One region of the Arthrobacter sp. NPDC056493 genome, then DNA from elsewhere that is predicted to be linked to it. Evidence: riboswitches for the same ligand, from Rfam matches in the RefSeq annotation. Region 1 holds a riboswitch; each other region holds the start of a gene.
The links. Region 1 has a riboswitch for cyclic di-AMP ahead of ACFQ50_RS09390 (hypothetical protein). Riboswitches for the same ligand answer to the same signal wherever they lie in the genome.
Positions count from the first base shown of each region.

Region 2: it holds a riboswitch for cyclic di-AMP, as region 1 does, so the genes downstream of both, ACFQ50_RS12440 (LysM peptidoglycan-binding domain-containing protein) here and ACFQ50_RS09390 (hypothetical protein) in region 1, are expected to answer to the same signal.
Region 3: it holds a riboswitch for cyclic di-AMP, as region 1 does, so the genes downstream of both, ACFQ50_RS15250 (M23 family metallopeptidase) here and ACFQ50_RS09390 (hypothetical protein) in region 1, are expected to answer to the same signal.
Region 4: it holds a riboswitch for cyclic di-AMP, as region 1 does, so the genes downstream of both, ACFQ50_RS05720 (hypothetical protein) here and ACFQ50_RS09390 (hypothetical protein) in region 1, are expected to answer to the same signal.

Region 1 covers NZ_JBHTSL010000016.1:63,704-65,895, reverse strand. The annotation lists gene ACFQ50_RS09390 (hypothetical protein) at 189-917, opposite strand; cyclic di-AMP (ydaO/yuaA leader) riboswitch at 921-1,122, opposite strand; gene ACFQ50_RS09385 (SulP family inorganic anion transporter) at 1,267-2,192, opposite strand, start outside.
Region 2 covers NZ_JBHTSL010000027.1:43-2,234, forward strand. The annotation lists gene ACFQ50_RS12440 (LysM peptidoglycan-binding domain-containing protein) at 96-1,082, opposite strand; cyclic di-AMP (ydaO/yuaA leader) riboswitch at 1,089-1,257, opposite strand; gene ACFQ50_RS12445 (NAD(P)(+) transhydrogenase (Re/Si-specific) subunit beta) at 1,419-2,192, opposite strand, start outside.
Region 3 covers NZ_JBHTSL010000037.1:22,947-25,138, reverse strand. The annotation lists cyclic di-AMP (ydaO/yuaA leader) riboswitch at 146-339, opposite strand; gene ACFQ50_RS15250 (M23 family metallopeptidase) at 452-1,267, opposite strand; cyclic di-AMP (ydaO/yuaA leader) riboswitch at 1,279-1,520, opposite strand; gene ACFQ50_RS15245 (metal-dependent transcriptional regulator) at 1,672-2,192, opposite strand, start outside.
Region 4 covers NZ_JBHTSL010000008.1:111,575-113,766, forward strand. The annotation lists gene ACFQ50_RS05715 (glycosyltransferase) at 1-209, opposite strand, end outside; gene ACFQ50_RS05720 (hypothetical protein) at 484-1,347, opposite strand; cyclic di-AMP (ydaO/yuaA leader) riboswitch at 1,353-1,504, opposite strand; gene ACFQ50_RS05725 (ATP-binding protein) at 1,609-2,192, opposite strand, start outside.

The DNA of each region.
Region 1 (2,192 bases):
CACCGGATCCGGAATGCATGGGGGACAATCCGGACCCGGCGATCCTGGCTCGCAGCCGGAGACTGCGGTCTTTCATCAGGCATAGCCAGTGTTTCCCACCATCCTTGTAGAAAGGTGGGAGCACCTTGGGGGATGGCCGTGTTCCGCCGCCCCCAAGGCAGCGGAACACGGCGGTTTCTTCAGTTCTGCTAGGCCGCGCGAACAAACGTGACGGGGCCCGTGGCGGTGAGCCAGGACAGCGGGTGGGCCATGGTGGCGTTGATGCCGTTCATGCCGCCGCTGATGACTTTGCCGGCGCCCGCGTAAATTGCCACGTGGCCGGACTGGACCACCATGTCGCCGGGCTGCGGGGTGGAGACCACCACGCCATGGTTCAGGAACTGCATGGGCGCGAGGTCACCCACAGGGATGCCGGCCGCGCCGAGGGCCTTCTCCACCATGGCGGTGCAGTCCTGCGTGATGCCGATCTGGGCGTAGGCCGACGCCAGCATGGTTGCGTTGACGCCCGCGGCAGCCTTGACGGGTGCCTTCGGGGCCGGAGCGGCAGCCTCGACGGTGACCTTCGGTGCGGCCGCGGCCGGCGCAGCTGCAGCCTTGGGGGCCGCGGTAGCAACGGGCGCGGCAGCGACGGTGGCGGCTGCAGGTGCCGCGGTCTTCCTTACTGCCGGCTTTTCGACGACGGGTGCTGCCGCCACGGGGGCCGGGGCCGACTTGACCGCGGGGCGTTCAAACTCGATCCTGACGCTGGAGGCAGCGTTCAGCGGAGCCTGGACCTGGCTGGCGGCCGCGGCGGCCGGTGCCTGCGCCGGCTGGGCCGGAACGTTCGCGGCGTTGGCTGCGACGCTGCCGGTGAAGGCCAGCCCGGAGGCGGCAAGGATGGCCGCAGCACGGCGGCCAGAAATAATGCGGAACGACATGAAGAAGCCTCTCCCGATGCCTGCGAGGTGAGCTGTCGGATTCGGATGGGAGGCACCCGGCCGCGGTCCTGAGCGTGGTCAGGAACTGCGCGGCTTCACCCCAAGACCCGCTATAAGCGGGCCGAAAAGTGGTTTCCCCGTCTCTGCCGGACATGGGTCTTCGGTTGGTTCCTCGGGCTGCGGCAGAGTTAGGCAATCAGCGCGGGAGTGCCCTATCGGTGAAAAAGGCACGTTTTCCACCGTACGGGAGGCATCGTTCAATGTCACATTAAGGTAACGGCGCCGTGTCGTTCACTTCCGGTTTGCCCGCGTCATGTAGAGGGGCGGGGCCTGATTGGTGTGGTGAGCCTCACTCTGCGGCGTTGAGCTTGCCGGCCAGCCGTTCCCGCATCTGAATGCTGGCCGAGTTGAGGCCGATCAGTTCCACCTCCCGGCCGTGCCTGCGGTATTTCTCCGTGACGGAGTCCAGCACGGCGATGGTGGAGGCATCCCACAGGTGCGAGGCGTGCAGGTCGATCACCACGCTGTCGATGTCCGGCTCGGCGTCGCGGGCGTAGTTGAACTGCGTGTAGAGGTCGTTGGAGGAGGCGAAGAACAGTTCGCCGTCCACAGTGTAGGTGGCCACCGTCCGGCCGTTGAGCTCCACTTCCGTACGGTCGACGGTGGCGAAATGGGCCACGCGGCGGGCGAACATCGCCATCGCCGCCAAAACCCCGACGCCGACGCCGATCGCCAGATTGTGCGTGACCACCACCGTGCCCACGGTGATCAGCATGACGGCGGTTTCCGATTTGGGCATCCGCTTCAGCGTTGCGGGTGCAACAGAGTGCCAGTCGAAAGTGATGGCCGAGACGAAGATCATCACCGCCACCAGCGCCGCCATGGGGATGAGACCCACGATGTCGCCCAGGGTGACCACCAGCACCAGCAGGAAGGCGCCCGCGAGGAACGTGGACACCCGGCTCCGGGCGCCGGAGCCCTTGACGTTGATCATGGTCTGCCCGATTACCGCGCAGCCGCCCATGCCGCCCAGGAACCCGGTGACGATGTTGGCCACGCCCTGGCCCCAGGATTCGCGGGTCTTGTTGGAGCGGGTGTCGGTGATGTCGTCCACAAGCTTGGCCGTCATCAGGGATTCCAGCAGCCCCACCAGCGCCATGGACAGCGAGAACGGTGCGATGGTCTGGAAGGTTTCCCACGTCAGCGGCACCTGAGGGATGAACAGCGTGGGCAGGCTTTCCGGCAGCTGGCCCTTGTCCTGGACGGCGGGCACGT
Region 2 (2,192 bases), on a different contig from region 1:
GATTTCCTGTTGGGGCAACCTGCGCCGCCGGGGGGGGTGCCGTGGCCCCCGCCGCTGCTGTGTCCGGTTGCCGCCGGTCAGGCGGGCATCCGCTGTTAGGCGTTCACCCGCACGTAAGTGGAGCCGGTGAGCCAGGAGGCCGGGTGCACGATGGTTTCGTTGACACCGTTCATGCCGCTGCTAATGGCCTGGCCGCCGCCGATGTAGACGCCGACGTGTCCGCCGCTGATCATCAGGTCACCGGGCCGCGGGGAGGAGACCGGAGTTCCGTACTGGTAGAACTGCGCGGGCGCGAGGTCGCCGACGGACTTGCCGACGGAGCGCAGGGCCTGCTCCACCAGGACGGTGCAGTCCTGGGTGGCACCAAGCTGCGCCCTGGCGGAGGCCACAATGGCCGCGCCCGCGCCGCTGGCTGCCGGAGCGGTTGCTGTTGCCGGGGTTATCGACGCGGAGGCGTTGTAGATTCCCATGCCGGCGGGCTCCGGGACGGCCGGGGCTGCAGGAACGGCCGGAACAGCAGGGGCCGCGGGGACCGCAGGCACTGCGGGAGTTGCCGGCCCTGCGGGAGCCGCGGCCGCGCCGGGCCCCGGGATGAGGATCTGGTCACCGGGGTAAATGACGGAGGCCAGGGACAGGCCGTTCTCCGCGAGCAGTGCATCGAGGCTGACGCCGTGGCGTGCCGCGATGGCGCCGAGGGTGTCGCCGGGCGCAACGGTGTGCGACGCGCCGGCAACAGCAGATCCTCCGTCTGCCGGAGCCGGGAGTGCCGGCGCAGGGGCCGGGACTGCCGGAGCCTGCGCCTGGGTGGGTGCGGCGAGCGCCTGGCCCGCGACGGACTTCACAGCAGCAGCGGCCGGGGCCGGGGCGGACTGTGCAGCGCCGCTGGCCGGAATCTCGGGCGCGTAGGCACCTGCGTGGGCAGGTGCCCCCGCGCCGAAGAGGAGTCCGGAAGCGACGGCGGCGGCGGCCGCCGGCTTGGCAACCGAGGCGGCATTGGACTTGAAGGAATACGACAGGCCCTGCAGGGCGATGGACGTCGTCGGGGTGGCGCGATGGCGCGCGGGCGTGAACTTACGTGACATGGTTGATGTGCCTCTCCCATGCCTGCGGGGTTAGCTGTCGGGTTCGGGTGGGAGTCACCCGGTCCTGCCCGCTGCTGGGCGCAGCGCCTGGACTTAACCCCTAGGCCTTGGCGCGCAAGGCCGGTACTAAGGTGGTTCCCCCGTCCCTGCCTGTTGGTGATAGCGAACGGATCCCGGTCAGCGGCAGGGCTCGGCATTCTGCCCGGGATGCCCTGAGCGGAACCAGGGCACCGGCCGAGGCTACCGCACCCCCGCACCAAAAGTCACATTTCGGTAACGGCGGCGGTTGAATAAGCAGTTGAGGAACCAGTGCGGGAGGGTGCAGACCCCAACACCCTACAGGGCCTTCACCGCGCCCAGCACCTTCGTCAGGGACTCCTTCGCGTCGCCGAACAGCAGCGTGGTCTGCGGCTCGAACATGAGGTCGTTCTCGATCCCGGCGAACCCCGGCCGCATGGAGCGCTTGAGGAACACCACCTGACGCGCGTCCGCCACCTCGAGGATTGGCATCCCGTAGATCGGCGATCCGGCCGTGGTCTTCGCGGCGGGGTTCACGACGTCGTTCGCGCCGACCACCAGCGCGACGTCGGCGGTGCGGAACTCGGAGTTGATCTGGCCCATTTCCTTGAGCGATTCGTAGGGCACGTTGGCCTCGGCGAGCAGCACGTTCATGTGCCCCGGCATGCGCCCGGCCACCGGATGAATGGCGAAGTCCACGCGGGTGCCCCGGGATTCCAGGGCCTGCGCCAGCTCTGCCGCGGTGTGCTGCCCCTGCGCCACGGCGAGCCCGTAGCCGGGAACGATGATCACGCGCTGCGCGTAGCCCAGGAGCACCGCCACGTCCTCCGGGCTGGACGAGCGGACCGGACGGTCGCTCACGGCCGTGGATCCCGCCGTCGAACCTCCCCGGAACGCGCCGAACAGGATGCCGGCCACGCTGCGGCCCATGGCCGCGGCCATCGCGCGGGTGAGGATGGTGCCTGAGGCGCCCACGAGCGTGCCGGCCACCACCAGCAGCACGTTCCCCAGCACCAGGCCGGACGCCGCAACAGCCAGGCCGGTGAACGCGTTGAGCAGGGAGATGACGATCGGCACATCCGCGCCGCCCAC
Region 3 (2,192 bases), on a different contig from region 1:
GAGTCCTGAAGCAGCTGCGATAACAGCTGCCTGGCGACCTACTGTGCCGGCATTGGCGCTAACCGCCTTGGACACGGAGTCCAACGGGTTCATACGAACCGTTTGCGCGCGGTGGCGCGCGGCATTGTGGCGTGAAGACACGAAGGTAGCCTCTCCCAATGCCTGCGAGGTGAGCTGTCGGATTCGGATGGGAGTCACCCGGCCGCTCCGCTTCCTGGGAAGCTTTGCGACTTAACCCCAAGGCCTTCTTGCGAAGACCAAAATTGGTTCCCCCGCCCCTGCCAGACGATGTAATGCGAACGGACCTTGAGCGGTGGCAGAGTTAGGCAATCCACTCAAGAGCGTCAACTTCGGAAAAGTTGACGCGGTTTAGACGGTACAGCAGTTCGGAGCCAATGTCACATTCAGGTCACGGCGTGTCACAGGAATGAGGGTGCTCGCTCGACGTGGCTCAGAGCCAGCCGAGGGGATCAACGACGTCCCCGTTGACCATCACCTCGAAGTGGAGGTGGCAGCCCGTGGAGGCGCCCGTGGTCCCGCTGAGGGCGATAACTTCGCCCCGGGTGACCTTCTGGCCAACCTGGACGCTGGAGGACGACAGGTGGTTGTACGTGGTCTCCAGGCCGTTGCCGTGATCGATCACGACGCGGTTGCCTCCCCCATAGGGGTGCCATCCCGAAAAGGTGACCTTGCCGCTGGCCGCGGCAAGCACCTGGGTGCCGCACTGGGCAGCGAAATCCTGGCCGCGGTGGAACTCGCCGGCACCGCCGGTGATCGGACTGACCCGGTAACCGAACGGCGAGGACCTGACCAGCGTGGTCAGCGGGCCGCCCAGGGTCCCCACCGAGGCCGAACGGCTGATGCTGCCGGCTGACTGGGCGCTGAGGAGCTGCTTCAGCTTTCCGTCCGGGTCGCCGGTGGTGGAGACGGACGTGCGGCTGAAGTCGATCTTTGCTGCCGCTTCAGCCGAGACCTTCGGCTGGGCCGAGGCAGCGGACGCAGACGCCCCTCCCGGCTCTCCGGCGGCCAGGACAGGGCTGGTGGCGGGGACAGTAACAGTCAGCAGCAGGCCGGTGGCAGCGAGGACTACGCCGGCTTTCTGCCCCACGCCACTGGCCGAGGCAAAATCCGTGACCTGCCGGAAGGGACCCCGGCGGCGGCGCGCTTCACGCTGGGCGTCCCGGGGACGGTCCGCGGCAATGGCCTCCGCGAGGCGCGGCTCCGGAGCGGGACCGGTCGCGCGGCGGCGGCCCCGGGCATTCTGCATGGACAAGTACTGTTTCCTCTCTGGATAGCCTGCGAAGTTAGCTGTCGGATTCGGGTCAGAGAGTTCGGACCCGGTCCGCCGTAACAAGCCGTTCCGGCACAGGGGTATCCCGGGAGGATTCCTTCTGCGGAAAAGACTTGCTGCTGCGGACTTCACCCCAAGGCTGTTGAAACAGCCGGTTGTGGTTCCCCCGCCCCTGCCAGTGGGTGACTCGTGCTACTGATCTGCTGGCAAGGTTCGGCTCCAGATCAGGTAACGCTTTAGTATCGGCGTTGCCGTTTAACTATAGGCGATTAAAGAAGCGCAGTAATAATTCCGTTATATTCCCTGTGCAAAAGTGGTAGGTCATCCTGCCTGCAGATGTCAGACAGGAAGCCGCACCCGGCCCACGGGCCCGTTGGGAGCTAGTCCAGGCGCACGAACACGTGCGCGGCAACTTCCGGCGGGAGCTCAAGGGCACCCTCAAACCCGGGCACGCGGACCGAGATGTACTCCCCCACGCGTTCGAGCGAGACGACGGCGCCAGGCCGGATCCCCCCTTCATCCAGCTGGAGCAGCAGCTCCGGCTCCACCTGGATGGGTTCCGCCAGGCGGCTGACGGTGACCTTGGATTCCGGGCCGTAGCCAGTCATGGCATCCAGCAGGTTCACCACGCCGTCCGAGAACGGGCGGGCGGGCGGCCCGCCGAGCGCAGCCAGGCCGGGAATCGGGTTGCCGTACGGCGACTCGGTGGGGTGGTCGAGCATTTCGTAGATCCTGCGCTCCACGCGCTCACTCATGACGTGCTCCCACCGGCAGGCCTCGTCATGGACGTAGGCCCAATCAAGGCCGATGACGTCGGCGAGGAGGCGTTCGGCGAGCCGGTGCTTGCGCATCACCTCGGTAGCGCGCTTCCGGCCCACTTCAGTCAGTTCAAGGTGGCGGT
Region 4 (2,192 bases), on a different contig from region 1:
TCCTCCAGGTCGCGTTCTTCGTTGTAGACCGGGATGGTCACGTCCAGGACCGGTACCGCGGTGGAGGTATCGATCGGCGACCGCCGCGTATGCCTGATGAGGGTCTGGGACGGGGCATCTCCGGCCGCGCCGGCTCCATGGAGCGCGTGCGGCCGGGTGTGCAGCGGTGGGTGCGGCTGGGGTCCGGAGGCCTGGTCAGTGATGGTCATGCATCAACAGTGGCGGCCGCTGTTATGAGGGTTTTAGGGCGAAGCTGTGCAGGGGCTGTGGAAGTTCCTCAGCGCTCGCTGGCGGCCAGAATGAGCGGCTTGTGGCGGCCGGAATGAGCGGCCGGTGGGTGGCCGCATTTCTGCACCTCTTTGCCGGCCGCGGGTGGGCACGGACGGCAAGAGGGCCCCGGATCCTGGCGGATCCGGGGCCCTCGGGCACTCTAAAGCGGTGCAGAAATGCTCGCCCTCAGCCGGTTCGGCCGCGGCAAACCGGTCAGTACCAGTTGTGGGCGAGGTGCCAGTTCAGGGCGCCACACGGGGAGCCGTAGCGCTCCTTGATGTAGTCCAGGCCCCAGTTGATCTGGGTGCGGTAGTTGGTGCGGTAGTCCGCCCCGGCGCTCGCCATTTTCTCTGCGGGCAGCGACTGGACGATGCCGTAGGCGCCGCTGCTGGCATTGGTGGCCGTGGTGCGCCATTCCGATTCCTTGGTCCAGAGCCGCTGCAGGCACTGCATCTGGTCTGCGGACCAGCCAAAGGATCCGAGCCTGGCGGCTGCGTAGGCCTGTGCGCCGGAGGGATCGTTCAGGGCCACAGGCGCAGCGGCCCGGGCCTTTGCGGCCGCCTTGGCCGCGGCAGCTTTCGCTGCGGCAGCCTGGACGGCGGCGGCGTTGGCCTTAGCCGCGGCGGCCTTTGCGGCAGCAGCCTGGGCGGCGGCGGCCTTAGCGGCGGCAGCCTTCTTTGCAGCGGCAGCCTTGGCCGCAGACTCCTTGGCAGCGGCCTGGGACGAGGACTGCGGAGCGATGGACGCCGCGGACGGGGCCGGAAGGGCGGAGATCAGCGTCTTGTCGAAGCTCAGCGTCTGCCCGGCGTCCGCGGTGGCCGCTGCCGGCTCGGCGGCGGAAGGCGTGGCCTGGTCGGCCGCGTGGCCTGCGGCACCGACGCCAACGAGCACCGCGGCGGCAGTGGTCAGGACAGCCGCCCGGCGGCCAAAGGACGGAAGGCCGGAAGTGAGACGGCCCCAGGCCGTCGTAGGCCGGGCCGGTTCGGCGCGGTGCCGGGAAATGCCCTGGCGTGACGTCGTGCGGTCAGACTGATCTGAGGCGCGTTCAGGGCGCGCCTGAGTCTTAAATTCAGACATGGTGGATTGCCTCTCACACCTGCGGAGTTAGCTGTCGGGTTCGGATGAGGTCATCCGGCCGCACGGAAATTCACGTGTCGGCTTCACCCCAAGGGCTGATGCGGAAAGCCCGGGACTCTGGTTCCCCCGCCTCTGCCTGATGTAGCGGAATCCGGGAAGCGGCAGAGCTGGGCGTCAATCCGGAGATGCGGCGCTAGTGGCGGCCGCACCATATCGACGGTACAGGAGGCTTCTGATTAAGTCACATTTAGGTAACGGGAGTCACGGCGTCGGCGCGGCGCCTTGCATGGGCAGCCGGACCGCAAATTCCGTCCGGCCGGGCCGGGACGTGACCTCCACCGTGCCGCCGTGCGCTTCCACGATGGACTGCACGATGGACAGTCCCAGGCCGCTGGTTCCCTCTGCCGAGGCGACGCCAGGTTCTGCCTGCGAAGGCCCTGTTTCTCCCCGCGAATCCGCGGTACGGAGGGCTGTTTGCGCGCTGGCGCCACCGGTGGCAGGACCCTTCGCCGTTGCGGAGGCAGGCGACAGGGGCGGCTGCGCCGGCGTCGCCCGTGAGGCGTCTGCGCGGGCAAAGCGCGCGAAGACCTTGTCCACGAATTCCGGCGGGATGCCGGCGCCGTCGTCCGTGACAGTAATCACAGCACTGCCGTCAGCCGACCGCATCACGCCGGTGGTCACCGTGGTGCCGGGACGGGTGTGCTTGCGGGCATTGGAGAGCAGGTTCACGAGGACCTGGTGCAGCTGCGAGTCGTCACCCCGGACCGACACGGGTTCCTCCGGGAGGTCCAGATGCCAGGCCCGGTCCGGCGCCATGACTTTTTCGTCACTGACGGTCTCGATCA